Linked DNA regions of Chelatococcus sp. HY11. The protein of the gene in region 2 interacts with the protein of the main gene of each other region in a pairwise test. Links are inferred from orthologs where the notes say so. Each region holds a gene or a part of one and is shown on either strand. Other genes may lie near its edges. The genes, in order: KIO74_RS14665 and KIO74_RS24075.

Region 1 (15,476 bases), on a different replicon or contig from region 2:
CTCACCGAATTCATTGATGATGACGACGGTGTCTGCCAGATCCGGCTCTCGCAGCAGAGCGTTGAGAAGGCTCGTCTTCCCCGCTCCGAGGAAGCCGGTGAGGATCGTCAGCGGTATCGCGGGTATCGGCCCCTTCGGGCGCGGCGCCCGGCGCGGTTCCTCTGGCAAGGTCATCTGTCACTTTCCTCAGCGGATCTTACAGCGCAGCGCACGATGGACATGGGGGGCCATCAGGCAAACACAACAAAAAAAGGGCGAGACATCAGCGCCCCGCCCTTTATGTAACATTATATCACTTCCAGCAGAACATGCGCTTTGCGCATGCCCGATATCCGCTGTCGCGCTTAATCCTTGCCCGAATTCAGGCTCAACGGCTTGTTCTTTGCCGTGCCTTTCGCGGTGGGCTCAGCCTTGGCAGCCGGGCGAGGCGTTGGCGCTGCGGCTTTGGCCGATGTCGTCTTGGTGGTGGCCTTGGTCGTGGCAGCCTTGTCAGCCGGCGCGGTCTTCTTGGCGGGCTTGATGGCTTTCTGGAGGGCGCCCGAAGCGCTGCCACCCGGCTGCTCGACCGGCGCAAAGGCGGTGGCGCTTGCGGCGGGCACACCCTTGCCGGAACGGCTGATCTCGATCTGCTTGCGCCCCGTGGCGTTGGTTTTCGCCGCCTGCTTGGTGGTTTTGGCCGACTTCGCCTTCGCCGCTTCCGCCACGGCGGCGGCCGGGTCCGGCTCCGCACCCGGCGTGCGGCCAACGAAAACCGCGAGCGGGACGAATTTCTCACGCGGAGCCAAACGGTTCGGCGAGGATCCGCGCACGGCGGCGGCACCATTCACACGCTGCCCGCTGGAGAAGAAGCTCGCGAGACTACCGCCATCGCTGGCGGAGGCACTGACGGGCGCCGCATTATCATCGTCAACGAGATAGGGCGCGCGATTCTTGCCGCAGATCTCGTTGTAGAGATTGACAGGCGCCGTTTGCGCCGCGCGCGGCAAGCTGTCGACGGATTGCCCGCTCCCGCTCCATTGCGAAAAGCCGGCATCAAACAATTCGGCGGCCTGAATCGTGCGCTGCACGGCAGAGGGCGCTCCAAGCACCACGGTGAGAAGCTCACGATTGCCCTGCTGGGCTGTGGCCACCACATTGAACCCGGACGCGCAGACAAAGCCGGTCTTCATGCCGGTGGACCCGGGATAGCGTCCGACGAGGCCGTTGGTGTTCTGGAACGTCCGCTTGCCGAGCTGGATGGAGCCGATTTCGAAATAGCCGCGATAGGGGGCGAAATCGACAATCAACGAGCGGGCGAGCACCGCAAGGTCGCGCGCGCTCGTGCGGGCGCGGTCGTCCGGCATGCCATTGGGGTTCGCGAAATAGCTGTCGTACATCCCGATCGACTGGGCGGTCTGGTTCATGCGGGCAACGAACGCCTCGACGGAACCGCTGACGCCTTCGGCCAGAACCACGGCAATGTCGTTCGCCGACTTCACGAGCATCATCTTGAGCGCGTTGTCGACGGTGATCTCGGATCCCGGCCGGACGCCGATCTTCGACGGCTTTTCCGCGGCCGCGCGTGCGGACACCTTGAGCGGCGTCTCGAGGCCGAGCCGGCCTGCCTTGATCTCCTGGAAAACGAGATAGGTCGTCATCAGCTTCGTGAGCGAAGCCGGATACCAGAGATCGGAGGCTTGCGAGGACTGAAGCACACGCCCGCTGGCGACATCAACGACCAAGGTCGGATTGGCGCTCGCCGGCGCGATGGATGCTATCGAAATGCCGGTGCCCCCCACGGCGACGAGAGAGGCAACCGCCCAACGAGAGATCACATTCGTCATTATCCAACCTTAATCAAGGGGCACAGGATGCCACCCTCCCCGGGAGGCCGGCAATGTCCCGCACGCACTCACACGATCCTGCAGTCACACGCAGCGGATAACGGTCAACGTTTCTCGACGCTTAACATCGAGGCCAGCCGCCCGAACGGGGCGACTGCTAGCCGTATAATACGGCAGGTTCCGGGCAAGGCCCATAGTTTCCCACGAGAAAAGTTACCAGATCGCCAAGAACGCCACCATATTAGCTGCTCATGCCTCATCATCGGGGCAGAATATGACAGTCAAATGCCACGCACAGCCTCGCCAGGCGCTGCCGCTTCTATCGCGAGAGCGTGCAGGCCATCGTCGAACTCATCCTTGAGAAGCGCGTTGACGAGTCTGTGCCTGTCCAGGCGTGACTTGCCTGTAAAAGCATCCGCGACGATAGTGATGCGGTAATGTGTTTCTCCGCCTTCACGCCAGCCGCCATGTCCGGCATGCTGGTGCGACTCGTCGATGACGCTCAGTGCGAGCGGCTTGAGACCGGCGGTTAGCTTGGCACTGATCCTGTCGGCGCGGACCATGGGGGCTCCTTCTCGCGAAGTGGGTCACACGTTCGTAGTCCGAGGATAGCCCGAGGGGAAGCTGCAAGGGACGCGGCTCCGTGCGGGTCGTCGCCATCGGGTGCGAATGCCTCAGTCCGCGGATCAAACCCCGCGGTTGAGGCTCCAGCCAAGGCCAGGGTCGAGTTTATGGCGGGGCTGCCGTGTCTTTAAACCACTTGTCCATGCTGTTCGCGCAAACATAATCTGATGGTCATGAATCTGAATTCGCGCCTCTTCGATCGCATCCGGGTGAAGTCGACGGCCAGCAAGCCGACGGCAGCGGCAACCCATACGTGCGAGCATCCCGGTTGCGACAAGCCGGGCGACCATCGCGCGCCAAAGGGACGCGGACACGAGAACGAATACTGGCGCTTCTGCCTGGAGCACGTGCGCGCCTACAATCAGTCCTACAATTATTTCAACGGCATGAGCGATGATGCCGTGGCCGCTTTCCAGAAAGACGCCGTCCTCGGCCACCGCCCTACCTGGACGATGGGCATGAACGCGGCAGCGCGCGGCGCCACGCGTTCGGCCGGTGAGAACGGCAAGGCGGCCGGAGCCAATGTGGAGGATCCGTTTGGCGTCTTCGGCGCGCGGGCGTTCAACCAGGCGGCGCGCCAGGAAGAAGCCAAGCCGAAGCTCTCCAAGCCCGCGCTGCAGGCGCTCGACACGCTTGGCCTCGACGAAGGGGTGGACGCGGTCACGATCAAGGCTCGCTACAAGTTGCTGGTGAAGCGTTTTCACCCTGACGCGAATGGCGGGGACCGCGCCTTCGAGGAGCGGCTGCAAGCCATTATCCGCGCCTACAACACTTTGAAGGCGCTTGGATTGTGCTGAACAGGGCTTTTCCGGGAATGACGATGCGTCTGCGGCCCCTGGCGGGCGCTTCTGCCGCGGCTTATTTTCGCCATGCGACGCGCTCCCCCATTTGCCTGTTTGCACGCGGCCCTGTATCTCGTTTTGAGGGTCGCTGTACGCCCACCCCTCCCATGGCCCCCGGCTGTGGAGAGGTGCTGGCAGAGACCTGACGGCAATCCATGGTTATCGTGGCGCGATATCGCATCAGCGGCGTGAGAACTTATGTGAATCGCCCCACGAGCGGCATGAGCTTGCCGCGACGGAGTGAGAGGACCTATGCAAGCGACGAGTGAGAACAAGTCAGGCATCCCGGACATGAAGCTGTCCGTGCAAAAGGTGTTCGGCATCGATACCGATCTCGAAGTGCCCGCCTATTCCGAGCCTGACGAGCATGTACCCGACCTCGACCCGGACTATCTGTTCGATCGGGACACCACCCTCGCTATCCTCGCCGGATTTGCCCGCAACCGACGCGTGATGATCACGGGCTATCACGGCACGGGCAAGTCGACCCATATCGAACAGGTCGCCGCGCGCCTCAACTGGCCGTGCGTGCGCGTCAACCTCGACAGCCACGTCAGCCGCGTCGATCTCGTCGGCAAGGACGCGATCGTGGTGAAGGACGGCATGCAGGTCACCGAGTTCCGTGATGGCATGCTGCCCTGGGCGTTGCAGAACAATATCGCGCTCGTGTTCGACGAATATGACGCCGGCCGCCCGGACGTGATGTTCGTGATCCAGCGCGTGCTTGAGGTCTCGGGCCGCCTGACGCTGCTCGACCAGAACCGCGTCATCCGCCCGCATCCGGCCTTCCGGCTGTTCGCCACCGCCAACACGGTGGGCCTTGGCGACACCTCCGGCCTCTACCACGGCACGCAGCAGATCAACCAGGGCCAGATGGACCGCTGGTCGATCGTGGCGACGCTGAACTATCTGCCGCATGACCGCGAGGTCGACATCGTGGTGGCCAAGTCGCCGCACTATCGCGACGCGGCCGGCCGCGACACCGTGAGCAAGATGGTGCGCGTGGCGGATATGACCCGCAACGCCTTCATCAACGGCGACCTGTCGACGGTGATGTCGCCGCGCACGGTGATCACCTGGGCGGAAAATGCGGATATCTTCAATGACATCGCTTTCGCCTTCCGGCTGACCTTCCTCAACAAGTGCGATGAACTCGAACGCTCGCTGGTGGCCGAGTTCTACCAGCGCTGCTTTGGCAAGGAGCTGCCGGAATCGACTGTGAACGTCGCCCTGAGCTGATGATGGAGCCGTCGCGGCCGATCCCCTGATCGGCCGGTGGCAGGAGACCCATGTCCATTTCCAATCGCAAGCCGTCCTCGCCCAAGGAGGCGCCGACCGAGCCGCTGAAGCAAGCGGTGGCGACGACATTGCGCGCCATCGCGCGGCAGCCGGAGCTTGAGGTCGCCTTCTCGGCGGACAAGCCGGCCCTGACGCCCGGCCGGGCGCGCCTGAGCGAGCCGCCCAGGCGGATGTCGCCCCACGACGTTGCCCTGCTGCGGGGCCAGGCCGATGCCATGGCGCTGCGGCTCGCCTGCCACAACGATGTGACGCATCGCAAGCTGGCGCCGCAGGGCGCGGCCGCGCGCGCCGTCTTCGATGCGGTGGAGCAGGCGCGTGTGGAGGCGATCGGCGCGCGCCGGATGACGGGGGTCGGTGACAACCTGACCGCCGTGCTGGAGGAGCGCTTCCAGCGCGCGAACCTCCAAGGCATCACCGATCGTGACGATGCGCCCATCGAGGATGCAATCGCCCTGCTGGTGCGCGAGCGCCTGACCGGCCGCGCGCCCCCGGCCGCGGCCCAGGGGATCGTCGATCTCTGGCGGGACGTCATCGAGGCGAAGGCCGGCAAGGATCTCGACAGCCTGCTCGGCGCCATCGAGAATCAGCGGAGCTTTGCACGCGGGATCCGTGACCTCCTGACGCATCTCGACATGGCCGACGACGCCGAGAGCGAGGGCGAACAGGACGAATCCGACGACAGCCAGGAAGAAGGCGACAAACAGGAGCAAGGCGAGGGCGAATCCCAGGAGGATGCCAGCGCCGAGCAGGGCGACATCGAGCTCACGGACGAAGCCAGCGACGAGATGGAGGACGGCACCAGCGAGACGGCGGAAGCGCCGCAGGGCGAGGTGCCTGACGACAGCGACGCCTTCGACGAAGACGACGCCGACGAGGCCTGGCGCCCGCCGCCACCCCGTCACAATGAGCCGCGTGGCCCGGATTATCGCGTTTACACGAACCAGTTCGATGAGGTGATCGCGGCCGAGGACCTGTGTGATCCGGAAGAATTGGCGCGGTTGCGCTCCTATCTCGACAAGCAGCTGGACAACCTCCAGGGCGTGGTCGCCCGTTTGGCGAACCGCCTCCAGCGGCGCCTGCTCGCGCAGCAGAGCCGCTCATGGGAGTTCGATCTGGAAGAGGGCATGCTCGATCCCGCCCGCTTGTCGCGGGTGGTGACTGACCCCTTCCAGCCGCTGTCGTTCAAGCGCGAGAAGGACACCGACTTCAAGGACACGGTCGTCTCACTGCTGATCGATAATTCCGGCTCCATGCGCGGGCGGCCGATCACGGTTGCCGCCACCTGCGCGGACGTGCTGGCGCGCACTTTGGAGCGCTGCGGCGTCAAGGTCGAGATCCTCGGCTTCACGACGCGCGCCTGGAAGGGCGGACAGTCGCGCGAATCCTGGCTGCAGAACGGCAAGCCCGTCAATCCGGGACGCCTGAACGACCTGCGCCACATCATCTACAAGTCGGCCGACGCGCCATGGCGGCGGGTCCGGCGCAATCTTGGCCTGATGATGCGCGAGGGTCTGCTCAAAGAGAATATCGACGGCGAAGCGCTGGATTGGGCGCACAAGCGCCTTCTCGGCCGCCCGGAGCAGCGGCGCATCCTGATGGTGATCTCGGATGGCGCCCCGGTTGACGACTCCACGCTGTCCGTCAACCCCGGCAACTATCTGGAGCGGCATCTCCGGCACGTCATCGCCGAGATCGAGGAGCGCTCGCCCGTGGAGCTCATCGCCATCGGCATCGGCCACGACGTCACGCGTTATTATCGGCGCGCCGTCACGCTTGTCGACGCCGAGGAACTCGGTGGCGTCATGACGGAAAAGCTGGCCGAGCTCTTCGAGGAGAAGCCCGCTCCGAAGCGCGGAGCCGGTGTGCGTCCACGCCGCTCGGCCTACGCCTGATCGCAAGCCATGCAACTACGATTGCCCGCATGGCTGGCGACGAACCGCTCCCTGCGGATCGGTCTCGCCATGTTGGCAGTCGCGGTCGCCGTGCCGCAGGGCGCGGCGCTGTCCGAGGTGCTCGCGAAGGGGCCTGAGCCGATCGCGATCAGCGCGACGGCAATCCCGGCCTTCACCGTCAGCGGTCCGGATCGCAAACGCTTCGGCCGCCTGGAATTCCGTGGCGGCTTGCAGTTGCGATCCCCTCACCCGGCCTTCGGTGGCTTTTCCGGCCTGGCGCGATCGCCCGACGGACGGCGTCTCACAGCGATTTCCGACAAGGGCTATTGGCTGAGTGCCGATGTCGCGGAGGCCGGTGGGCGGATGGTCGGCCTCGACCGCGCGGTCATGGGCCCGCTCCCCTCGCCAACCGGCCGGCCACTCGCTTCCACGCGCTCCTACGATACCGAAGGCCTCGCGATGGCAGGCCCTGTGGCCTATGTCTCCATCGAACGCACGCATGAGGTGCTTCGCTTCGATTGGGGGCCGGAGGGACCGCGCGGCCCGGCCAAAGTCGTGCCCGTTCCACGCGAGGTGAAGGCGCTCGGCAGGAACCGAGGCCTTGAATCGATTGGTGTCGCGCCCCCCGGAAGCCCCGTCGCGGGTGCCGTGGTGACCATCGCGGAGGAGCCACCGCGCGCCGGAGGTCCGGACGGATTCATCCTCACCGGCGCACGGAAGGGCAGCTTCAGCGTCGCCCGTCACGATGGTTTTGCGATCACCGACATGGCATTTCTGCCGGGCGGCGACCTTGTGCTGCTGGAGCGCCGCTACGTGCCGCCCTTCAGCCTCGCCATGCGCCTGCGCCTCATCGATCGCACCGCGCTGCATCCCGGTGCCCTGGTCGATGGCGAAATTCTCTTGACCGCGGATCTCGCCGCCAAGATCGACAACATGGAAGGGCTGGCCGCGCACCGGAACGCCGCCGGCGAAACCATCCTAACGCTGATCTCCGACGACAATTTCTCGATGTTCCAGCGCACCCTGCTGCTGGAATTCGCCCTGCTTCCGCCGGAGACCGCATCGATCGCGCCGCCAGTGAAGGCGCAATAGGCGGACAGCGCCGCTGGGGGATTGCCGGGTTTTTACCAGACGGGCGGAAGAGCTTGGCAGGCTCGCCGAGACGATGGGCTTGAGCATCTCGTTTTGGATGGAGAGGCGCCGTCATTCCGGGCCTCGCATCAGCGAGGAGCCCGGAATCCATGAACACGGTGTCTGACAAGAAGACGCGTCCGACTGTGTCCTCTCCCGATTGATCGTCGTGTTCATGGGTTCCGGGCTCGGGCCATTCGGCCCGCCCCGGAATGACACGGCGGTTCCGTATTCATCAGAAGCTCTAACGCAGAGCGGCGCCTCATAAAAAGGCAGCCGGTCAGACACCGTGCCGCATCAACCCAAGAATGTATCAGCTCGCGCTGCGCTGGAACCGTTCGGCCGGCAGCACGACGTTGAGCAGCGCGCCGTAAGGCAGCAGCATCAGCAGCGCCATCGCCACCTTGACGACGAAATCGCTGACCGCCCAGGCCACCCAGACAGGCGCGGTCACCGCAAAGCCGGCAAAGCCGTAGGTCGCCACATCCGTGATGTCACCGGCGAAGGCGAGCGTGAAGAAGAGCGCCGTATCGATCGCGGAGCCCACGAGGCTGCCGATCAGGGGGGCGCGCCACCAGGCCAGGCGCCGCAAATTGTTGAACACCGAGATGTCGAGAAGCTGGCCGACCAGGAAGGCCGTGCCCGAGGCGATCGCGATGCGCGGGCTGGCCGCAGCGATGGACGCGATGACTGCGATGATGAAGCCCACGATCACCAGCCGGCGCGCGAGCTTCGGCCCGTAGCGCCGATTGGTGAGATCGGTGATCAGGAAAGACACGGGATAGGTGAAGGCGCCCCAAGTGAGATAGTCGGCGAGGCCGAAGGGGGTGAACGGATATTGCACCGCGACGTTGGACAGAACGACGACAGCTGCCATCGCGGCAACCGGCAGCCACAGCTGCGATACAAGACCTGCGACTGTGCGCGAAGTGTTCATCGGCGTATTCATCGGCCCGAACCACCCTTTCGACATCAAGACCCGTCACAGCCGGATCCCGACGCAAATAGCAAAAATCGCGCCGACGACGTCAGCGCGATCATCTTGCAGCAAAGCCTAGAGGCTAAGAAGCTTTCCAGCCTTAGCTGGCAACCGCTTCCGTCTGCTTCTTGGCGATTTCGCGCTTCAGGACGCGCAGGTTCTGCGCCAGGTCCGTCTCCGGCGCCTTCGCGAGGAAGGCATCGAGCCCACCGCGATGCTCAACCGAGCGCAAGGCCGCAGCCGAGATGCGCAGCTTGACGCCACGGCTCAGCGCTTCCGACTGAAGGGTCACATTGACCAGATTCGGAAGAAACTTCCGCTTGGTCTTGCGATTGGAGTGGCTCACGAGATGACCGGACAGAACGGCCTTACCCGTGAGTTCGCAGCGGCGCGCCATGACGCTTAGTCCTTAACTTTGTTGGTGCACTCTGGCAGAGCTAACAGCAGCTTGTTCCGACCTCAGTCGGGCCAAGAGGCGCCGATGTCTGAATGAAAGTTGCGCGTGTATAGTAGATGTGATCGGGCACCGTCAAGGATCCTGCGCGATTTCGTTGCGATCGGACGCAAGATGCGTCACGATTCAAACGGATTTTCATCCGATAAAAGTGAGCGATTCGGCTCGTGGTCCGTGCCGACTTGTGAGATCGCGGGATCCCGGGCGCCGCGCGATGGAGAGTGCAACAGTATGATCCGGCGTTTGAAAAGCAAGGCTGGCTACGCGGCGAGCGGCTTTCGCCGGGCTCTGCCCGGGCGAGCCATGTTCGGGCTTTTGGCGCTCGCGCCTTTGCCCGCGAGCGCCGCGTCGATTGAGGCCAACTACGACATCTCCCTGCTCGGCCTGAAGATCGGCGTTGCCGCCATCAAGGCCGATGTCCTCAAAGACCAGTACAAGCTCGATGTCTGGTCACAGCTCACGGGCCTGGCCGGCGTCATCACCGGGGGCAAGGGGGCGGCCACGTCTACCGGCAGCATCTCCGGCGATCGCATCCTCCCCACGACCTTCGCCGTGACGACGGCGAATTCCGAAAAGTCGATAACCGTCCGCATGGCCTTGGCCGGCGGCAGCGTGCAGGCCGTCGAGATCAAGCCGCCGATCGAACCAAGACCGGACCGCATACCGGTTACCGAGCAGAACAAGCGCGGCGTGGTCGACCCGCTTTCAGCCCTGCTGATGCCGGCGTCTTCCAGGAACGCGTCGAGCGAGGCGGCCTGCAACCGCACGATTCCCGTCTTCGACGGCGCCACGCGCTTTGATGTGAAGTTGTCCTACGCTCGTCAGGAGACCGTACGCAGTCCCACCTACTCCGGCCCCGTATCCGTATGCCGGGCGCGATATATGCCCATCTCCGGCCATCGGGCCGATCGGACGGCCACCAAATTCATGGAAAACAACAAGGATATGGAAGCCTGGTTGATGCCTGTGGGCGATGACCGGGTTTTCATCCCATACCGCATTTCAGTACGCACTCCGCTTGGCACGACCGTCATCGAAGCGACCCGCGTGAATGTGAACGGCGATGGTCCGCAGATGCCGGTACGCGCGCGGAACTGAGCCGCGGGAACACGTTCCCCGACTTTAGGCTGAATCGACATTTAGGAATGACACGCGCGGTCATCCCGGGACGAGCGTAAGCTCGGGCCCGGGATCCAGAGCCGATACGGTTCGTGAGTGGCCATCTGCCTTTGCACAAGGCGTCATTAGTGCTGAATCGGCCCGTTTCTGGATTCCGGACAGCGGCATACAAATCGGGTAGACCCGACTTGTTGATCCAAGATGGCGAACTCGGCAACACCCGAGTTCAGCCGGCTTCCGGGATGACACCGAGTTTCCCGCACCAATCCCACATGGGCGCTCAAAGCATTCCGGCACGTGTGTGAGCCGCGGCTGCGTTGTTTCCCGAATCGTTCCAGTCGATCGCGACGCGATCGCTGTATTTCACTTGTGTCTATTCAAAGCGGCGACCACCATATCTCGTGTGAGAACGAAACCTGATTCTGTAGGAGTCAGCGATTCGGCCGCGATTCGTTCTGGACTCGTTCCAGTGCATAAATTCAGCCGCGCTTTACGTATCGATGTGATACAGAAGGCGAGCCACATCGCGTTCAGGGCCGTTGCGGGAGTTGCGGTCACGGCGTTTCCGTCCAGTCTCTACGGCATCGGGTTTCATGGTTTCATCCCTGACGGCAGCACGGTCGCTCTCACCTCAGATGCGGGCGCGCGGTGTAACCGCGGTTCTCGGCCCCACCAACACCGGCAAGACACATCTCGCCATCGAAAGGATGGTTGGCCACACCAGCGGTGTCATCGGGCTGCCGCTCAGGCTGCTCGCGCGCGAGGTCTACGGTCGGGTGGTGGAACGCGTCGGCGCTGACGCCGTCGCGCTCATTACCGGCGAGGAAAAAATCAAGCCGCCCAACGCGCGCTACTGGGTCGCCACCGTCGAGGCGATGCCAAGCGATCTCGACGTCGCGTTCTGCGCGATCGACGAGATCCAGCTCGCGGCGGATCTCGACCGGGGGCATATCTTTACGGACCGCCTCCTCAACCGGCGCGGCTACGCGGAGACGCTGATCATCGGCGCGGCCACGATGCGCCCGCTGGTCGAGACGCTCATCCCCGGCGCCAATATCGTTTCGCGCCCGCGCCTCTCGACGCTGACCTTCACCGGCGAGAAGAAGATCACGCGGCTACCGCCGCGCTCCGCCATCGTCGCTTTCTCCGCGGAGGAGGTCTACACGATCGCCGAGCTGGTGAAGCGCCAGAAGGGCGGCGCCGCCGTCGTGCTGGGCGCGCTCAGCCCACGCACACGCAACGCGCAGGTCGCGCTCTATCAATCGGGCGAGGTGGACTATCTCATCGCCACGGACGCCATCGGCATGGGCCTCAATCTCGAGGTCAACCATGTCGCTTTCGCCGGCGACCGGAAATTCGACGGCTTCGGCTTTCGCCAGCTCAATCCCGCGGAGTTCGGCCAGATCGCGGGACGCGCCGGGCGCTATATGCGCGACGGCACCTTCGGCACGACCGGACGCTGTCCTCCCTTCGAGGCGGAACTCGTCGAGGCGCTGGAGAGCCACAGCTTCGACCCCGTCCGCGTGGCGCAATGGCGCAATGCCGACCTCAATTTCCGCTCGCTCGGCGCGCTGCAGGCGAGCCTCGCAGTCCTGCCGACCGAGAAGGGGCTGACCCGCGCGCCGCTCGCCGACGACGTGAATGCGCTCGACATCGCCTGCCGTGACGATGACATCCGGCGGCTCGCGACCGGCGAGGAAGCCGTCTCCCGGCTCTGGGAAGTATGCCGCATCCCGGACTATCGGCGCGTGGCGCCGGCGGCGCATGCTGATCTCATCGTGACGATTTACCGTGCGTTGATGACCCAGGGCGTGATAGCGGATGACTGGTTTCGTCGGCAGGTCGCGCTCGTGGACAGGACCGATGGGGATATCGATACCCTTTCGGCCCGCATCGCGCAGGTGCGCACCTGGACCTTTGTTGCCAACCGTCCCGACTGGTTACGTGATCCTGAGCATTGGCAGGAGGCCACCCGTCAGGTAGAGGACAAACTGTCGGATGCTCTGCATGAGCGTTTGGCGAGCCGGTTCGTTGATCGGCGGACCAGCGTACTCATGCGGCGCTTGAGAGAGAATGCGATGCTCGAAGCGGAAGTGACCGCCAGCGGCGACGTCCTGGTCGAAGGCCAGCATGTCGGTCGGCTGCACGGATTTCAGTTTGCCCCGGATCCCCAGGCCGATGGCCAGGAGGCCAAGGCATTGCGGGCGGCGGCCCAGAAGGCGCTGGCTGGCGAGATCGAGGCCCGTGCCGAGCGCTTTTCCCAAGCGCCGGACGATACCTTCGTGCTCGCCAATGACGGTACCATCCGCTGGATGGGCGAGGCTGTCGCCAAGCTCGTGGCGGGCGACAAGCTGCTCGCCCCGCGCTTCAGGCTGCTGGCGGACGAACAGCTGTCCGGGCCACCGCGCGACAAGGTGGATACGCGCCTCCAAACCTGGATCAAGGCGCATATCACCAAGCTGCTCGGCCCGCTGACCGCTCTTGAGGAAGCCGCCGACATTCCCGGCATCGCCCGCGGCATTGCCTTCCAGATCACCGAGGCGCTCGGCGTGCTGGAACGCGCGCGCGTCGCGCAGGACGTGAAGAGCCTCGACCAGGACGGGCGCGCGGCGCTCCGTCGCTATGGCGTGCGCTTCGGCGCCTATCATCTCTACCTGCCGCTGTTGCTCAAGCCGGCCCCGCGCGGGCTCGCCGCCCAGCTCTGGGCGCTGAAGCACGGCGGGCTCGACGTTAAGGGCCTGGACGAGATCCCGCATCTCGCCGCCTCGGGCCGCACGTCCTTCCCGGCTGATACCGAGGTGCCGCGCGGGCTCTATCGCGCCGCCGGCTTCCGGGTGTGCGGCGGTCGCGCCGTCCGTATCGACATCCTCGAACGTCTGGCGGATCTGATACGGCCGGCGATCGGCTATCGCCCCGGCACGACGCCCGGCGAACCGCCGGCTGGCGCCGCCGATGGCGATGGTTTCGTGGTGACGGTCGGCATGACCTCGCTCGCCGGCTGTTCCGGTGAGGACTTCTCATCGATCCTGAAATCTCTCGGATATGTGGTCGACCGGCGCGCCGGCCCGGCCATCACCGTCCCGCTCGTGCCGGCTCCCCAACTCATTCGCCCGGCGGCGGATGCTGCCGCGGAAGCCGAGGCTGCTTCCACAGTGGAGGAGCCCACTCCGGCTGTTGACGCCAGCAACGGAGAGGCAACGGTTTCCGTTGACGAGACGGAGCAGGCGGCCGACGTGACGGCTGATACGACCGGCGACTTAGCGGATGCTGCCGCGGAAGCCGAAGCCTCCGATAGCCCCAGCGATGCCGTGGCCGCGCCTCTCGTGTCAGTGGCCGAAGAACAGTCCGTCACCGAGTCGGTTGTGGAGACATCTCCCGCCGAGGCGGAGCCGGTGCTCGCGGTGGATGTGGCCGCCGAGGTCGTGACGCAGGCGGCGGAACCAGAAGTCGCTGAGCCAGTCGCGACCGGGGACACGCCTGTGGCGGAGGAAGTCGTTGCGGCCGAGGCCGCGCCGGCCGAAGGCGAGCCTGAGCAGCCGGCCGAGCCCGAGATGATCGAGGTGTGGCGTCCCCATCGCCAGAATCACCATGCTCAATCGCGCCGGCGCAATGATCGCGCCCCGGGCGAGGGTCGTCCTGACCGGCGAGCGGGTGACCGCAACCAGGGCCAGGGCCGCCGCGCTCCCCCGGGAGAGCCGGCGACTGCCGCCGCCCAGGACGGGCAATCCCGCGAGGGACAGCCGCACCGGCAGCCGCGCGACAATGCCGCCGGCGATCGTCCGAAGCGCGACTGGAAGGCGAAGGCCCCCAATCGCGAGGGTGGGCGCGAGTTCGGCAAAGGTGACTCTGGCAAAGGCGAGTTCGGCAAGGGTGACTTCGGTAAGAGCGGCGGCGGCAAGCGCGGCGGTGGCTCTTTCGGCAAGGAAGGCGGCCGTCAGGACGGCGGTGGCGGACATCGCGGCGGCAGAAGCGGAAACTGGCAGGATCGCCCACAACCGCGGGCCGACAAGGCGCCCGATCCCAATTCGCCTTTCGCGAAGCTGCTCGCGCTCAAGGAAGAGCTTGAAGCCCGCGCGGGCCGCAAAGGGTGAAGCCGGCTTCCGGCGAGCGGATACGGATCGACAAATGGCTATGGCATGCGCGCATGGCCAAGAGCCGTACCCTCGCCGGCAAGCTCGTTGAGAGTGGGCATGTACGCCTGAACGGCCGGCGCCTCGACGGCGCGGACCGTCTGATCAAGCCCGGCGACATTCTGACGCTGGCCCTGGCGCACGCCACCCTTGTGGTGGAGGTTCTGGCGCTCGGGCAGCGCCGTGGCCCGGCATCGGAGGCGCGGACGCTCTATCGCGATCAAGTCGGGGGCACCGCCACGGCCGCGGACCTCGATGCCGACATGGACGACTAGTCTCGTCTGCTCACGGCATCTCCCTTCCCGCGCGATCGGTCTCCCGTCGAACGCTCACTCCATCGCGGATCGGCGGCCGGGGATTTGCGCGACGTTAGGCAGATGGGTTGACCTGGGCGGCCACGCATCATATTTACATGAAAATCGCACCAATACCGCATAAATACATCTTTTTTTGGTATATAGATGCCCCCTCGCCCGATCATGCGACAAGTCCACTCTTGTAAGGGCTTGCAATTGGCTCTAGACCACGGACGCGTTTCGACCATCGAAGCGTGGCCGGATTGCGGTGTTGCGTTCAAACAGGGGCTGCGGGCCTCGCCAGCTCGCCAGCGGAGAGGTCGATGACCTACGTCGTCACCGATAACTGCATTCGTTGCAAATATATGGATTGCGTCGAAGTGTGTCCGGTGGACTGCTTCTATGAAGGCGAGAATATGCTCGTCATCCATCCTGACGAATGCATTGACTGCGGCGTCTGTGAGCCCGAATGCCCCGCCGAGGCCATCAAGCCTGATACCGAGCCGGGTCTGGAATCGTGGCTGAAGCTCAACGCGGATTACGCCAAAACCTGGCCGAACATCTCCCAGAAGGGGGAGCCCCCGGCCGACGCCAAGGCTATGGACGGCGTGCCCAATAAGCTCGAAGCCTATTTTTCACCGAATCCCGGTGAGGGCGACTGATCACGATTAATGGCTCGATCGTTGCCTTGCGAGGCGATCAGCCCGGCAGTCCTTTGATTTCCCCCGTTTTTTGTGTTAGGCTGTGCCTCATGGTCGATTAACGCCATGGGCGCCTTTTGCTGCCCTGTTGTTACGGGTTCAATAAGCAATGACATGAATGCAGTCGGCAGACCCTATTCAGGCGTCTAGCTCGCGGGGTGTCGTGTTTCCCTATCGGCTCTGATG
Region 2 (15,525 bases):
CCCGGGCGGGTGACGACGATCCGCGTCCCGCCGCCGGGCGTCTCCGTGGTGCTGACGGCGCCGCCCGCCTCGGCGAAGGGCACGGTCGTCCACGAGCCACCGGAGGCGCGCCAGCCGATGCTCACGGGGCGATGGGCGGCGCCGGCATGGGAAGCGCCAGCCTCGCTGTCTGGCCGGATGTCAGGCATGGTCCACCTTCACACCGAGCTGGCGACCGAGATGCGAGACGGCGTCGCGCCAATGGCCGTAGACTGCCGTGACATGGTGCTCGTAGCCCTCGTCGATGAACTGTCGGACCAACGCCTCCGCCGTACTGTTCGACGGGCGGAAATACCCGGCGGCGCGGTTCGCGCCGGACCGCTGATCCTCGATCACGCCCTCGGTCACGAAGATCCGCAAGGCTCCATCGGCGCGCATGGACAGGCGGAACAGGGTCATCGGGCCGGCGCGCAGCGGAAAGGTCTCCTGTTTCAGGACGGGATCGAGCGAACGCGGTCCATCCGCCAGCCGCGGGCTGACGCCATAGTGCCACAGCACGAGACGATTATGGGCGCGGTCGATGCCGGAGATATCTGTTAGGAAGGGCAGGGAGGCGGGATCAAAGGCCCGCGCGACAAGGGCGGATACGGCGCCCATGACATCGCCTTCCGGCGCGATCGGCGTTGCGCGATCGGAGAGTTCGCCGAGCGCGGCCCAGGTGCCGCGGAAATCCTCCGCATAGAGAATCTCTGGCCAGTCGCGCAGCGCGATGGCATCCGCCTTGACGGCATCGAGCCCGGACGCAAGGCGCGCATAGGTCCGTCCCAGCGTGGCACGGCCAGCCTCGGCCTCGCCGCCGTCGAAGCTCGCTTCGGCCCAGCGCGTGGCGCCGGCCTTCTCAGCCTCGGCCGTCGCCTTGCAGCCTTCGAGGAACCGTACGAGCGTCATCTGCTCGATGGTGACGCCGAGCGCGCGCTTGAGCGCCCAGGGGTCCACGGCGAGATTCGTGAACCAGTCCGCATGGCTGCCGACGAGGGCAACGCGCGCGCCCCTGACACGCGTGTTGGCGCGCGCGGCGGCCGCGAAAGCCGCCAAGTCCCACGCGAGCGCGTCCTCGCCCGGATTGCCCATCAGCAGGGTGAAGCGATGGCCGAAGCGCGCGAGCGTCGATGCCCAGAGCTGCGCGCCACAGAGCGAGTTGGTGATGATGGCGTCACTTTCCTCAAGCGCCCAGAGGGCGAGGGGCAGCGCGCGACCCCCGATCGCGGTCAGCACCTCATGGAGAAGGTCGGCGGTGCAAAAGGTTGAGAGCTGGATCACCAACCCGTCGAGATCGCCCAGATCAAGGCTTTCGAGCGCCGCCGCGCAGGTCGCGCGGTCGCGTGCCAGCGTACCGGCGACAGCAAAGCGCCCGGCGAGCCGTTCCTCTCCAACGAGATCCTGCGTCCGCGCGATTAACGCCTGGGCCGCCGCTTCCGGAAAGAGCGAGGACGCGACGAAGAGGATACCGACCCGGCTCTCGCCCGTTGCGGCGGCCTGGTTTCTTGTCAGCATTTAGGCGATCTCCTCCAGCGCGGTCTGGGAGTCGGCTCTTGCGTCCAGTCCTCCACCGCTCACGAAACAATAGGCTGCGTAATGAAGCGCCGCCCGCGGATCATTGCCGATCGACGGCGCGATGAAAGACAGGCTCAAGCGCCGCTCGTCGAAGCCGCCGAGCAGGCTCTCGTCCAGCCCGGCGATGATGGCCGCGCGATCTTCCTCCGGCATCAGGGACGGCCAGCCGCTGATCACCACCGAAGAGAGGGGGTGCAGGTTCAGCGCATTGCCGAGCCCGAGCCCCAGCATGACGAGCCGCTCCCGCAGCACGGCGCGTGCGTCGCCGTCGAGATCAAGCATGTCGATGAAGCTGTCGCCGCGATGCAGGATCTCCCCGGCGTCGAGGTTGAGGATCGACGAGATCGCCCTCAGCGACGTGTAGGCCTCGATGCAGCCCCGGTGCCCACAGCGACAGGCGAGACCGTTGCGCTCGATCACCATGTGGCCGATCTCGAAGGGCGAGAAGGCGTCGATCGAGGCGGCTTCGTTGACGATGACACCGGCCACGCCGTGGCCCACGAAGAGGAAGAGGTGGTTGCCGGCCACCGGATAGCGCGTGCTTTGGGAATAGCGCTGGAAAGCGGCCTGCGCGACGACGGAGTTGGTGAGTTCAAGCGGCAAGCCCGGAAGGGCATCGCCGAGAACGCCACGCAGGCGCGCGACATCCCAGGGGTAGATTGGATTGCCGGCCTCACGGCCATAGCCGGGAATGGAGAGGGCAGCCTGGCGAAGGGTGATGCCGCGCGTCTGTGCCCACGCCAGCATGGCGGCAGCGCTGCGCCGGAACAGCTGCTCGAACGCGTCCTGATCGAGCTGTGGCGAGGCCGGCATCCTGTCCACATAGTCGAGCGTGCCGGCGAGGTCGCCTATGCCGAAGGAGAGCCGGCTGTTGGACAATTCGATGCCCGCAATGGCTACGCTTTTGCTTAGTGTAACAAGAGAGGTCGGCCCGCCGCTGTAGGGTGCCGGATGGCGGACTTCTTGAACGAGATTTTCGCTGCGTAACTCGGCGAGAATGCGTGAGACACTAGCCTCGGTCAGCTTCGTTTCACGCGCGATCGCCGAGCGAAAGGCGCCGCCAGTGCGCAATAAGTTCTCGAGCACGGTGGCCCGTGTCTCTCTCCTGCTCCTGGGGGCGGCCCGTCCCAACATTGTTTATCCGTTATATTTACACTATGTAATTATTGTGCTTTAAAAAGAAAAATTGTCAACACGGGAGCGAGACGAAAGTGGCAGAGTTGACACTGCGGACCGTTGAAAAGCGGTTTGGCAACGTCCAGGCCGTGAAGGCCGTCGATCTCGATGTGGAACACGGCGAGTTCATCGTTCTGGTGGGCCCGTCCGGCTGTGGAAAGAGCACGCTGCTCAGGATGATCGCCGGGCTGGAGGAGATTTCTTCCGGCGAGATCATGCTTGATGGCAGGAGCCTGAATGCCGTTGCGCCGCGCGACCGCGACATGGCCATGGTGTTTCAGGACTATGCGCTCTATCCCCATATGACTGTGGCGGAAAACCTCGGCTTCGCGTTGAAGATGCGCGACATGGCGGCCTCCGAGATCGACGCCAAGGTGCATGAGGTGGCGCGGATGCTCGAGCTCGACGCCTTGCTCGATCGCAAGCCGAAGGCGCTCTCCGGCGGCCAGCGCCAGCGTGTCGCGCTCGGGCGCGCGCTGATCCGCGACCCCAAGGTCTTCCTCTTCGACGAGCCGCTGTCGAACCTCGACGCCAAGTTGCGCGTCGGCATGCGCATGGAGATCCGAAAGCTGCAGGTGGCGTTGGGTACTACCAGCATCTATGTGACGCATGATCAGATCGAGGCCATGACCATGGCCGACCGCATCGTCGTGCTGAAACTCGGCGAGGTGCAGCAGATCGGGACGCCCATCGAAATCTATCAGAAGCCGGTCAATAGTTTCGTCGGGACCTTCATCGGCTCTCCGCCGATGAGCCTGGTGCCGGCCCGGCGGAAGGTGGAGGCGGGACAGTCAGTCCTGTCGTTCGGGAGCGGCCACGATATCCGCCTGCCCGCCACGCGCGCCGAGGCTCTGGCTCGCGCCAATGTCGACCGTGTGGAGGTCGGCCTCAGGGCCGAACATATCGCGCTCGTTACTGACAGCGATGGCAATGGCGCGGATTTCGTCTCCGATGTCATCCTCGTCGAGGAGCATGGCGCCGATTCCATCGCCGTGGTGACGCTGGGCGAGCGCGAGGTCATGGCGCGGGTGAAGCCCGGCGGTGCCCATGTGGGTGACAAGGCGCGCCGCTTCCGTCTCGATGTCGACGCGCTCCATTTGTTCCATCCAGAATCGGGCGAAAGACTTGCATAGCGCCGAGGACACGGAGGTCTTCTGCCTCGGTCTCGCCATCCAGGACACGATCCTGTCGGTCGCGTCGATCCCGCGTGAGCCGGTCAAGATCTACGCATCCGCCCGCCGTGACGTCGGCGGTGGCCCGGCGGCGACGGCAAGCGTGGCCATTGCCCGGCTGGGTGGGCGGGCGAGCTTCGCCGGCCGGCTAGGCGATGATCCGACCGGGGCGGTGCTCCGTCGTGAACTCGATAATGAGAAGGTCGACGTGACGTGGTTACGCGACTTCGCGGGGTTTCAGTCGCCTGGCTCGATCATCCTCGTCGATCGCCAGGGCGAGCGCCTCATCGTCGCCTATGCCGATCCGAATTTGCCGCGTGATCCCGGCTGGTTAAAGCCGCAGAGCCTCGGCAATGCCGTGCTATGCGATCTGTCGTGGCCGGAGGGCGCGATGAAATGCCTGACCGCGGCGCGTGATAACGGCATTCCCTCCGTGCTCGATGCCGATATCTCGCGCCATGGCCGGGATGAGGTCGCGGCATTGGTCGCCACGGCTGATCACGTGGTCTTCTCACGTCCCGGGCTGGCGCAGTTCACGGGCACCGACGGGATCGAGGCCGGTCTGCGCGAGGCGGCCCGGCCCGGCCATGCGCTCATCGGCGTGACGGACGGGGCCGACGGCCTGTTCTGGCTCGACGGCGGGCGCGTCCGCAACGCGCGGCCGCCCCAGGTCGATGTGGTGGATACCGTTGGCGCGGGCGATGCGTTTCATGGCGCCCTGGCGCTCGCTCTCGCACGGCGCTGCCCCCTCGACCAGGCGATCGCCGTCGCCAATGCGGTGGCGGCGTTGAAATGCACGCGGCCGGGCGGGCGGGCCGGCCTGCCCACGTGGGATGCGCTCCGCGACTTCAGCCCATCTCTCGATGTCGGCTGGTACAAGACGTCGTAGAGCCAATCCGCCGTTGCGGGTTGGTTTTCCGCGCAATCGGCGAGCGGATCGACCGCGTTGTGTAGCTCGATCAGCGGCGGGTCCGGGACATGTTCAGGTCCACGGCAGCCCGAATGAGGGCTTTCAACGCCTCCGGGTCGATTGCCTCGCCCTCATGGATATCGATGGCGCGCCGCGTATTGCCATCGAGGCTCGCGTTGAAAAGGCCTGATGGGTCTTGAAGAGCCGCGCCTCTGGCAAAGGTCATTTTCACGATGCTCTTGTAAGTCTCGCCAGTGCAGATGATTCCGCCGCGAGACCACACAGGGACACCTCTCCACTTCCATTCCTCGATCACCGCGGGATCGGCTTGGCGGATCAGGGCGCGGATCTGTGACAGGACATCGCCGCGCCAGTCACCGAGTTCCCGGATCCTCTCATCGATCATCTGAGAGGGAGGCCGCGCCTCCCCAGTTCCGCTCTCGCCCATGACGTGATCGTCTCCGCGTTGCTCGTGCGCCCGTGGGGCTGGCCTCAATCCAGTGATCCACAGCAAAGACCCTGGTCCGCCCTAAGGGATCCAGCCGGGAAGTTTCGAAGCTTGTCTGATCCAGCTTGCGACCAGCTTTTCGTCGAGCTGCTCCCCCTCATAGATGTGGAAGTAACGCGTATTTTGATCCTTTGACGCAACCGGAGGAAGAGGTTCAAGCGATCTGCCCCGGAAGAAAGCTACCTTGATGTATTTGGTGAGGCAGTGAAAGCTAAGAAACCAGCCTTGGTCCTCCACACCATAAAACGGCGAATTCCATTTGACCGCTTTGCGCACGTCAGGAACGGTGTGTGTGATGAGCGCGTCCAGACTCGCGCCGGCGGCACGTTTCCAGCCCGGCATGGCGGCGATATAGGCCTGCACGGGCGCGTCGCCGTCAGCCTTCGCAATCTGAGGATTGCCGCCCGAGAGAAGTACAGGCTTGCCGGCGGGTTGCTTGAGTGTTGCCTCCGGGATCTGCCTGGGCTTGCTGGAAGTCTTCCTGGTCATTGCATTCACCATGGACGTGAAGGGTTTGGACCTATCATTCGGATCGCGGCACTTCCGGATCGGGCGCGGTGAGGCCTCGTCCTCGCGACCGGCTTATATAGCTGTGCTGCGCTTGCGACATGAAAGGATGCCCCGCTGGCCGCGCCCGTCACCGCAATGCTCTCGAGGCGCTCTGTCCTCCGAGCCGAGAGCTCGTGAACCGCTCGACACCGATCAGCAGGCCATCGATAAGCACGGCCAGCATGGCCACGATGATCCCGCCCTGAAGTACGAAAGCCTGGTTGTTCGATTGCAGGCCGGCGATGATGACCTCACCGAGCCCCTTTGCGGCGACCGTGGAGCCGAGCGTGGCGGTGCCGAGGTTGATGATCGTGGAAATTCTTATTCCGGCGAGGATCACCGGCAGCGCCAAAGGCAGTTCCACCTGAATGAGGCGGTGACGTGGGCTCATTCCCATGCCTCTGGCCGCCTCGCGAGTCAGGGCTGGGACCTGCGCCAGGCCCGTCAGCGTGTTCTCGAAGATCGGCAACAGACCATAGAGGAAGAGCGCGATGAAGGTCGGTATCTCGCCGAACCCGACGAGCGGGACAGCGATCGCCAGGACCGCCACCGGTGGGAAGGTCTGGCCGACATTCACGAGGCTGCGCGAGAGAGGAAGAAACTCCATTCCGCTCGGGCGCGTGACGAGGATGCCGAGGCCGACGGCGAGGAGCGTGCTCGCGCATGTGGCAACGAACACGATCGTCAGGTGGGAGAGGGTCAAGGACAGTAGCGAGCCATGGTTGTAGATCGGCGGAGCGTTGTTCTCCGTCAGTGGCCTGAAAAGAGGCGCAAAGGAATTCGGCGACAGGATGAACGCCAGGAGCAGGACGAGGACCAGAGCGCGTCCGAGAAGGCCGGGGTTCTTCATTCGGAGAGCCGCATCGAGGAGCGGCCATGGGCGATGATCCCCGCCACGCTGACGTGCCCGCCGGACCGTCCCTGTTCCGGCGCGACAGGAAGACGCTCGGCCCCGGTCCAGATCAAGCGCGAGAGCGCGTCCCTCAGATTGAGGTCGGGGTCGACGGGTGAGCCTGGCACGTCGCCCGGCTCGACCGCATTACGTACCTTGGCGAGTGAAAGAAGCCGAAACGGACGCTCGGACGATCCGACAAGGCGCTCCACGAAGCCTTCCGCCGGTCGGATCAGCAACTCCGCCGGCGTGCCATATTGCAGGAGCTTCGCTTCATGCATCACGGCTATGCGATCACCCAGATGGCAGGCCTCTTCCAAGTCATGGGTAACGAGCATGATGGTCGTGCCGAAACGGCGTTGGATGCCGAGCAGATCGTCCTGCGCCCTTCTCCGGATAAGCGGGTCGAGCGCCCCGAAGGGCTCGTCCATCAGGAGCAGGCCGGGCTCTGCGGCGAGAGCCCGCGCGACACCGACACGCTGCTGCTGTCCGCCCGAGAGCTGGTGTGGAAACTTGCCGGCGAACTCGCCCGGATCGAGCTGAAACAACGCGAGGAGTTCAGTCACGCGCTGGTCAATGCGGCTTGCGTCCCAGCCGAGCAGGCGAGGGACCGTCGCGATGTTGCGGGCGACCGTCCAGTGAGGGAATAGGCCATTGCCCTGGATGACATAGCCGATGCGGTGCCGCAGCGTGTCTTCGGGAATGGTCATCGTGTCACTGCCATCGATGAGCACGCGGCCGGAGGTCGGCGCGATCAACCTGTTGACCATCCGCAGCAGGGTTGATTTACCCGCTCCCGAGGTGCCGACGACCACCGTGATCGTGCCGGTCTCCACGACCATCGAGACGTCGTCCACGATCGTCGTTCCGCCGATACGTTTCGTGAGGTGCTCGATTGCGATCACGCTATCCCCCTCTCAGCGACATCGACCATCGCATCGAGAATGACAGCTGCGGCGAAGGCCATAGCGACGATGGGAATGGCACCGAGCAGAACGAGATCCATCGCGGTCTGACCTATACCCTGGAAGATGAACGTTCCGAGGCCTCCGCCGCCGATCAAGGCGGCGACGGTGGCGAGCCCGAGATTCTGGACGAGCACGATGCGCATTCCAGCCAGAACGATCGGCAGGGAGAGCGGCAGCTCGACCTGGTAAAGCTGCTGCCGCCGCGACAGGCCCATGCCGCGCGCCGCGTCCACGACCGCCGGAGAGACCTGGGCCAGCCCCACCACGGTGTTCGCGACGACGGGCAGGAGGGAATAGAGAAACAGGGCGACGAAAGCCGGAGCGGCGCCGATGCCCCGGATCCCGACGGCATGCGCCAGTGGTACGGTGCCGGCGAGATAGCCGAGCGGCACCATGAGGATGCCGAAGAGTGCGATGCTCGGGATCGTCTGAATGATGCTGAGCGTTTGCAGGGCCGCGACACGCAGCCTGGGTCGTCGATGACACAGGATGCCCAATGGCACGCCCGTGATGACCGCGCTGACGAGTGACCCGATCGCGAGGATGAGGTGCTGGTGGATCTCGCGGCCGAAGCTGTCCGACCGGTTGGCATATTCCTTCATCACCGCGAGGTCATTCCAGGCGCCGGAGGCGATGATGAGCCCCACCATCAGGCCGGCCAGCGCGAGCGCGGCAACGCGCGCCCAGGGCGAAAAATTAAGGCGCGTCATCGAGTCGGCGAGGAGCAGAGCCAATCCTGAGGCAAGCAGCCAAAATCCGACGGCGGGGGAGATGCGCGCGAAACTGTTGCCCGGCGGCGTGAGCCACGTCGCGGCGAATCCCACCACCGGCAACAGGACCGCGAGGCCGATCGCGGCGGCGGCCAGGCGGCCCCCAGGCGGCCGGACGAAAAGCGCGACGGCGGCGGCAGCCAGAACGACTGACACAAGCGCCGCGACCCCGAACCAGGGCAGAGCCTCGAACAGCGTGAAGGGTTGGCCGCTGGCGATACGATTGGCGCGAACGGTCACGAAGGGCGCGGGCCATAGGCCCAGCCCCAGAAAAAGTGCGATGACGATCCCTAGCCGGTCAAACGACAGGCGCCTGCCGCGGAGCGGCCAGTCGTATCGCTTCATCCGCCGTGGGTTTCGTGAGAGAGGTTGCAGATCCTCATTTCACGAAACCTTTGGATTTCAGATAGTCGGTGGCGACGGCCTTTGCAGGCTCGCCGCCGAGCTGAACCCGGGCATTGAGCCCCTGGAGCGTGGTCAGGTCCAGCGACTGGAAAATCGGCTTCAGAATGTCCGCGATCTTCGGATTGTCCTTCAGGACCGCCTCGCGAACGATCGGGGCGGGCGCATAGACAGGCTGCACGCTTTTGTCGTCGGCAAGCACCACCAGATCCGACGCCGCGATGCCACCATCCGTTCCATAGACCATGGCCGCGTTCGAGCCGTTGGTTTTTTCCGCCGCAGCCTTGATCGTTGTCGCTGTATCGCCTCCCGACAAGACGATCAACTGATCGGGCTTCATCGCGAAGCCGTAGGCCGTCTGGAAAGCGGGCAGGGCGGCAGCCGAGTTCACGAATTCCGCGGAAGCGGCGAGCACAGCCTTGCCCCCGCCGGCGACCCACTTGCCGAAGTCGGACATGCTCGCAAGCTTGTTGGGCTCGGCGACATCCTTGCGAACGGCGATGGCCCAGGTGTTGTTCGCTGGCGCCGGAGCCAGCCAGACGATCTTGTTCGCATCATAGTCGAGCGTCTTGGCGGCTTCGAAACCCTTCGCGCTATCCTTCCAGAGCGGATCGTCGGCCTTGTTGAAGAAGAAGCCCGCGTTGCCCGTATATTCGGGATAGATATCAATCTCGCCGGCTGTGATGGCCTTTCGGACGACGGGCGTCGCGCCGAGCTGAATGCGATCCTGCGTCTTGATGCCATTGGCATTCAGCGCGATCTGGATGATGTTCCCGAGAACCGAGCCCTCGGTGTCGATCTTGGATGAGACCACCACATCCGCATGCGCGGCCGGAACTGCGGCTCCGAGGACGAGCCCGGCGGCAAGTATTGTCGTGAACAGCTTCATCGGACGACCTTCCTTGGCAATTGCTCGGATGATCTTAGATCCTTCTGAGCATTAAAGGCAGCCCCAACCGGTCACGGAGCGGCGGAAGGACAACCCGCACTCGCCGAGGGAGTTCCCGCCGCGATCGTTGAGATAGCCACTCCCGATTCCACTGCGGCGCGGGTTCTCGCCGCATGCTGGTTGATCGGAAGCATACCCTCCCCACGCGAGGACGAATTCTCAGGATCAGGACCTCACCACACTATAAAGCCAGGCCGTGGTGTGCGATAAGCCGCCGATCCCAATCGTGCATCGGACGGACAATGATAATTTCAGCTCCCACGGATTATCGCGAGGCCGCACGTCGGAAGCTGCCGGGCTTCCTGTTCCACTATGCCGACGGGGGCGCCTATTCCGAGCATACATTGCAGCGCAATGTCGCTGATCTCTCGGCTGTCGCGCTGAAGCAGCGCGTTCTCAAGAACATGTCTTCCCTAAGCCTGGAGACGGAACTCTTCGGACGGAAGTTGACCTTGCCGGTCATCATCGCGCCTGTCGGCCTGACCGGCATGTATGCGCGGCGAGGGGAAGTGCAGGCCGCGAGGGCCGCCCACAAGAAGGGCATTCCATTCACGCTCTCCACTGTCTCGGTCTGTCCCATTGAGGAGGTGCAGAAACAGTCGCCGTCGCCGATATGGTTCCAGCTCTATGTGCTGAAGGACCGCGGCTTCATGCGCAACGCCCTGGAGCGTGCGCAGGCCGCGGGCATCAACACCCTCGTCTTCACGGTCGACATGCCGGTGCCGGGCGCCCGCTACCGCGATGCGCATTCCGGCATGTCCGGTCCCTATGCCAATATTCGCCGTATGCTGCAGGCAGTCACCCATCCGTCCTGGGCATTCGATGTAGGGCTCATGGGTAAGCCCCATGATCTCGGCAATATATCCGCCTATCTCGGCAAGCCCACTGGCCTCGCTGACTATATAGGCTGGCTTGGCGCGAACTTTGATCCATCCATCAGCTGGAAGGACCTTGAATGGATCCGCGAGTTCTGGAAGGGCCCCATGGTGATCAAGGGAATTCTTGATCCCGATGACGCGCGCGACGCCGTAACCTTTGGAGCCGATGGCATCGTGGTCTCCAACCACGGTGGACGACAACTGGATGGCGTCCTGTCGACGACCCGCGCCCTGCCGGCCATCGCGGAGGCCGTGCAGGGCCAGATCAAGATCCTGGCGGACTCCGGGATCCGCACCGGCCTCGACGTGGTTCGCATGATCGCGCTCGGCGCTGACGCGGTGCTGCTCGGCCGGGCCTTCGTTTATGCGCTGTCGACGGCGGGCGAGGCAGGGGTGACTAACCTCCTCGGCCTCTTCGAGAAGGAAATGCGCGTAGCGATGACACTGACAGGTGCGCACAGCATCGGCGAGATCACGCGCGACAGCCTCGTCAGCTGACGGGTCGCGTGCTGCCGGCAGGCTGTGGGTGTGAGGCGTTCAAGAGCCGGCTCTCCCTGGGGAGGCCGTGGTTCCTGCGCGGGGGGCTGAGGGCGTCCTCACAGGAGTGACCTTGCGATCATCTCCAGGCCCAGCAGCAACAGGCACCCCAGGAACCATCGCCGGAAGGTCGCCAGGCTGATCCTTATCCGCAGCCTCCGCCCCGCCCACATGCCGGCGAGCGCCGGGCCGACCGCCAGAATTGAGACCGCCAGGTTATCCGCTCGAAACGCGCTGTGCCAGGCGAGACCCGCCGCCAGCGCGATGGTTGAGATCGTAAAGGACAGGCCGAGCGCCTGCACCAGATCGTCTTTTTCCAGGCCGAGCGCCTGGAGATAAGGCACGGCGGGTATGACGAAGACGCCGGTGCCGCCGGTGACCAGACCCGTCACCACGCCGATGACAGGCGCAAGCCACCGCTCCAGACCTGTGGAGACGCGAAACGGACGTAGAAGAAGTGCATAGACCGCGTAGACAACCAGCGCTGTGCCAAGCGCGGCGGTTGTGAAGCGCGTATCGCCACCGCTGATAAGCGACGACGCTGTGACCGTGCCGAGGATGATCGCCAGCATCATCGGCCAGAACCTGCGAAGAAGCGCGCCGAGGTTCGGCCCTGCCAGAACCTGCCAGACATTGGTAACGAAGGATGGGACGAGCAGCAGTGTCGCGGCAAGGAGCGGGGACATCAGCGCGCCGAGAAGGCCCATGGCCACTGTCGGCAGGCCCATGCCCGTGACGCCCTTCACGAGCCCGGCCACAAGGAAGGTCGCCGACACCGTAATAATGAACGTGATTGATACCTCAGCCATGACTGCTGGATAGCAGAGCCTGCCGCGCGCGCAATGCGGATAATCCGCCATCAGACTTCGGCTGGCCCGAAGGCTGAAGCTCAGGTACAGTGACGCATGCGCTTTGACGTGGCAGACCTTCGTCTCTTTCTCGCCGTGGTGGAAGCCGGCAGCATCACCCGTGGCGCCACCGACGCCGGCCTCTCACTGACTGCCGCGAGCGAGCGACTGCGTGACATGGAAGCGGACGGAGGCGTCAAGCTTCTCCACCGTGGCCGGCGTGGCATCATGCCGACCGAAGCCGGCGATGCGCTCGCCCATCATGCCCGGCTCATCCTTCGCCAAATGGCGCAGCTGCGTGGGGAACTGGGTGAATACGCAAGCGGCTTCCGCGAGACGATCCGCATTCTGGCGAATACGGCCGCGCATGCAGAATTCCTGCCCGCGAGCCTGGCGCCCTGGATGGCCGAAAATCCCCGGATCGATGTGGAATTGAAGGAGCGGCAAAGCGCCGAGATCGCAAAGGCCGTGTCGCGAGGACTGGCTGATATCGGCATTTTCTCCGATGCCGTCGAGACGGCGGGGCTCGAACTGCGGCCCTTCGCGATCGACCGGCTGGTTGTCATCGTCGCAAGAGATCATCCGCTTGCAGCGCGGAAACATGCCCTCCTTAAGGATATCATGGACGAGCGCTGCGTCGGGCTCATCGACGGAGCGCTGCAGGAGCACATTGAGGCGAAGGCCACAGGCCTTGGCGCGCGGCTCAAGATGAGGATCCGGATGCGAACCTTTGAAGGCATTTGCCAAATGGCGGCCAGCGGTGTCGGCTTCGGGATCGTGCCGGAGGCGGCAGCCCGCCGCCATGTGAGATCCGGCAAGATTGCCATGATCCGGCTTTCCGACGATTGGGCGACCCGCCGGCTGGTTGTCGGTGTCCCTATGGACGCGCATCTGACCGCGCCTCTCCGGGACCTGCTGCAGCATCTGTCGGCCGGAACAGCCGACAAGCCTGCGCTGCGGAAGTCCGGCTATATCTGACGGGCAAAAAATCCACCGTGTGCCGCGCTCTAGGGCCAATCGATATTCAGCGTTCAGCTGCCATGGCCGGGCTTATTATCCTGGCCATCCCGATCTATTGGGGCGCCTTTCCTGTCGGCATCACAGTAAACAAGCTCGTGATGCCGGTGGTATCTCCTTGGCAATGCCTGAATATTGATTGAACCTAAATTTTCTGCTCTCGCAACAAGGTCACGGCTTCACGGAGGCCGGTGCCTGCCGAGCTCTCGATAAGCACAAAATGGGCATCGCGGATCTCGTCCAGCACTTCAGCCTTCAGTGCATCCGCGGCCTTAAGCAGCAACGCGAATCCGCACATCAAAGGCGCTTCATCAGGATTGTGCTTGATGCCCCGAACATAGCTGCACGGATGATATCCGAGGGCGGTCATTGCAACGCGTTGGTGCTCCGCCAGGGAGGCATGACGCCGAGACGTCGCATGCGGCGATGCACGGTCGTACGGTCAAGGCCGAGATCGCGCGCTACCGCGGAGACGTTCCATTGCCGGGCGATGAGCACCGCGATGAGCTGGTCGCGGTCTGACGCGGTTGGCGAGCCCCCGGCGGGGCCGAGCGGCACCGTTGTTGCGTGCGGGATGTCTTGCGTTCGCGTCGCTGAATTGGCTTCCGCGATCCGATGCACGATGTCCGGAAGGTCTTCCCGCCGAATGATTCCATCACACGCCACGGCGCAGGCAAAATCCAGGGCATTCGCGAGTTCGCGGATATTGCCCGGCCAGCCATAGCTGCGCATCGCCACCATCGCCTCATGCGCGATTGCGAAACGCTCTCCCGATTGTGCCACCCGCTCAGCGAGCAGCCGTTCCACCAGCCAAGCGAGATCAGCGCGTTGTCGCAAGGAAGGAAGGGTCAGAATGGCGCCGCTCAGGCGGAAATAAAGATCCTCGCGGAAGCATCCCGCCTTCACTTCGGCCACGAGATCGCGATGGGTCGCGGCGATGACGCGGATATTGACCGGGATCGGCCGTGATCGGCCGAGTGGCGTGACCTCGCGCTCCGCGAGCACGCGCAGGAGGCGCGTCTGTAACGTGAGCGGCATGTCGCCGATCTCATCGAGGAACAGCGTACCGCCGTCAGCCTCGATGACGAGACCTTTTTTGCCCTTCGCGGCCGCGCCGGTGAAGGCGCCGGGCTCGTAGCCGAACAGCTCGCCTTCGATCAGTGTTTCAGGCAGTGCGGCGCAGTTGACAGGGATGAACGGCTTGCCCGCGCGGCCGCTCGAGGCGTGGATCGCTTTCGCGAGATATTCCTTGCCACTGCCGGTCTCGCCGCAGATCAAGAGGCTCATCTGCGTGTTGACCAGCTTGGCGGCGCGGACGGCCACATGATGCATCCCCGGCTCGTCCTGGAACAGCGCTTGTAGTGGCTTGGGCAGGGCCGGTTGCGGGGCCTCATTTGCTGGAAGCCCCACCGGGCGGCTGGGCGGAGGCAAAGTTTGGGCAAAGAACGGCACGCCGCTTGCTGACAGCCGGACCATGCGCTGGGCGGCGGGGCGCGAATGGGCGAAACGCGGCAGATCATCGACGGCGAGGTCCAGAAACTCCGAGATAAGGCGCCCGACCAGTGGTCGCCCGTGATCCGGTGCTCTGTCCTCGCGACGCATCAACTCGCGGGCCATGTTGTTGAAGCCGAGAATGCGTCCCGATCCATCCACGGCCAGCACATGGGCCGGCTCGACATCGGCGAATTCGGGCGAGGCGGCGAGCTTGATGATCCATTCGCGCCGGAAGCGGTTGATGAGATTGGCCGTTTCGATCTTGTGGGCGAAGGATTTGACAAACTGCAACGCCAGGAACTGGCTTTCCTTCGGGCTGGGCGAGCGCAGCGCCGAGATGTCGAGGACAGCGGCCAGGTTGCCTGCTGGATCGAACACGGGAGCGGCCGTGCAGGTAAGCGGGATATGCGTCGCGTCGAAGTGGTCCGTCTGATGGACGACGAGCGCTTCGCCGGTCGCGATGCAGGTGCCGACGGCGCAGGTCCCGGCATTCTCCTCGTGCCAGTCCGCGCCCAGATAAAGCCCGGCGCGCATCAGGTTGTTGTCAAAGGTGGGATCACCGATGAAATCGACGGTAATGCCTTTGGAATCGGTGAGCAGCATCACATAGCCGAGCCCGACGACCTGCCGGTAGAGCGTCTCCGCTCCAAAGCGCGCCGTCTGGAGAAATTCCTCCATAGCCTCCTGATGTTCGCGTAGACGGGCCTGCGTGACAATGCAGGGAGCGCGCAGCACCTCGGGGTCGAGATTGTGCTCGCTGACGCAACGCCGCCAGGAATCCTGGATGATGGCGTCCCGCCGCGTCGTCTGGCCGTTCGCCGTTCGCACAAGCTCGTCAATATGCGCAGCCTGATCGTAGCGC

What was found.
Region 1: the proteins of KIO74_RS24075 (region 2) and KIO74_RS14665 interact in binary tests that used the Escherichia coli proteins (3 or more experiments, as listed by UniProt). The link is inferred for Chelatococcus sp. HY11 from one-to-one orthologs.

Annotation. Positions count from the first base shown.
Region 1 is NZ_JAHBRX010000001.1:3,203,904-3,219,379, forward strand. What follows is about bases 746-3,542. They hold KIO74_RS14665 (BolA family protein), read right to left. Parts: upstream 2,387-3,542; coding sequence 2,105-2,386; downstream 746-2,104. Other genes in these bases: KIO74_RS14660 (D-alanyl-D-alanine carboxypeptidase family protein), read right to left, coding at 746-1,823; KIO74_RS14670 (J domain-containing protein), read left to right, coding at 2,621-3,244; cobS (cobaltochelatase subunit CobS), read left to right, coding at 3,542-3,542. Outside these bases: KIO74_RS14655 (CobW family GTP-binding protein), read right to left, coding at 1-174; more of KIO74_RS14660, read right to left, coding at 345-745; more of cobS, read left to right, coding at 3,543-4,528; cobaltochelatase subunit CobT, read left to right, coding at 4,579-6,480; KIO74_RS14685 (esterase-like activity of phytase family protein), read left to right, coding at 6,490-7,572; KIO74_RS14690 (queuosine precursor transporter), read right to left, coding at 7,925-8,548; rpmB (50S ribosomal protein L28), read right to left, coding at 8,691-8,987; KIO74_RS14700 (DUF3108 domain-containing protein), read left to right, coding at 9,276-10,142; KIO74_RS14705 (helicase-related protein), read left to right, coding at 10,757-14,254; KIO74_RS14710 (RNA-binding S4 domain-containing protein), read left to right, coding at 14,251-14,568; ferredoxin FdxA, read left to right, coding at 14,913-15,251. UniProt on the Escherichia coli protein: Transcriptional regulator that plays an important role in general stress response. Has many effects on cell morphology, cell growth and cell division. Acts by regulating the transcription of many genes, including dacA (PBP-5), dacC (PBP-6), ampC and mreB.
Region 2 is NZ_JAHBRX010000002.1:663,963-679,487, reverse strand. The notes cover bases 6,793-9,638. They hold KIO74_RS24075 (ABC transporter permease), read right to left. Parts: upstream 8,884-9,638; coding sequence 7,702-8,883; downstream 6,793-7,701. Other genes in these bases: osmF (glycine betaine ABC transporter substrate-binding protein OsmF), read right to left, coding at 8,918-9,638; KIO74_RS24080 (ABC transporter ATP-binding protein), read right to left, coding at 6,793-7,705. In the rest of the region: KIO74_RS24120 (TIM-barrel domain-containing protein), read right to left, coding at 1-188; KIO74_RS24115 (hypothetical protein), read right to left, coding at 181-1,533; KIO74_RS24110 (ROK family protein), read right to left, coding at 1,534-2,679; KIO74_RS24105 (ABC transporter ATP-binding protein), read left to right, coding at 2,805-3,902; KIO74_RS24100 (PfkB family carbohydrate kinase), read left to right, coding at 3,895-4,830; KIO74_RS24095 (DUF1801 domain-containing protein), read right to left, coding at 4,901-5,299; KIO74_RS24090 (DUF1801 domain-containing protein), read right to left, coding at 5,381-5,848; KIO74_RS24085 (ABC transporter permease), read right to left, coding at 5,997-6,758; more of KIO74_RS24080, read right to left, coding at 6,755-6,792; more of osmF, read right to left, coding at 9,639-9,829; FMN-dependent L-lactate dehydrogenase LldD, read left to right, coding at 10,132-11,265; KIO74_RS24060 (sulfite exporter TauE/SafE family protein), read right to left, coding at 11,364-12,113; KIO74_RS24055 (LysR family transcriptional regulator), read left to right, coding at 12,210-13,130; KIO74_RS24050 (hypothetical protein), read right to left, coding at 13,315-13,539; KIO74_RS24045 (sigma-54-dependent Fis family transcriptional regulator), read right to left, coding at 13,536-15,525.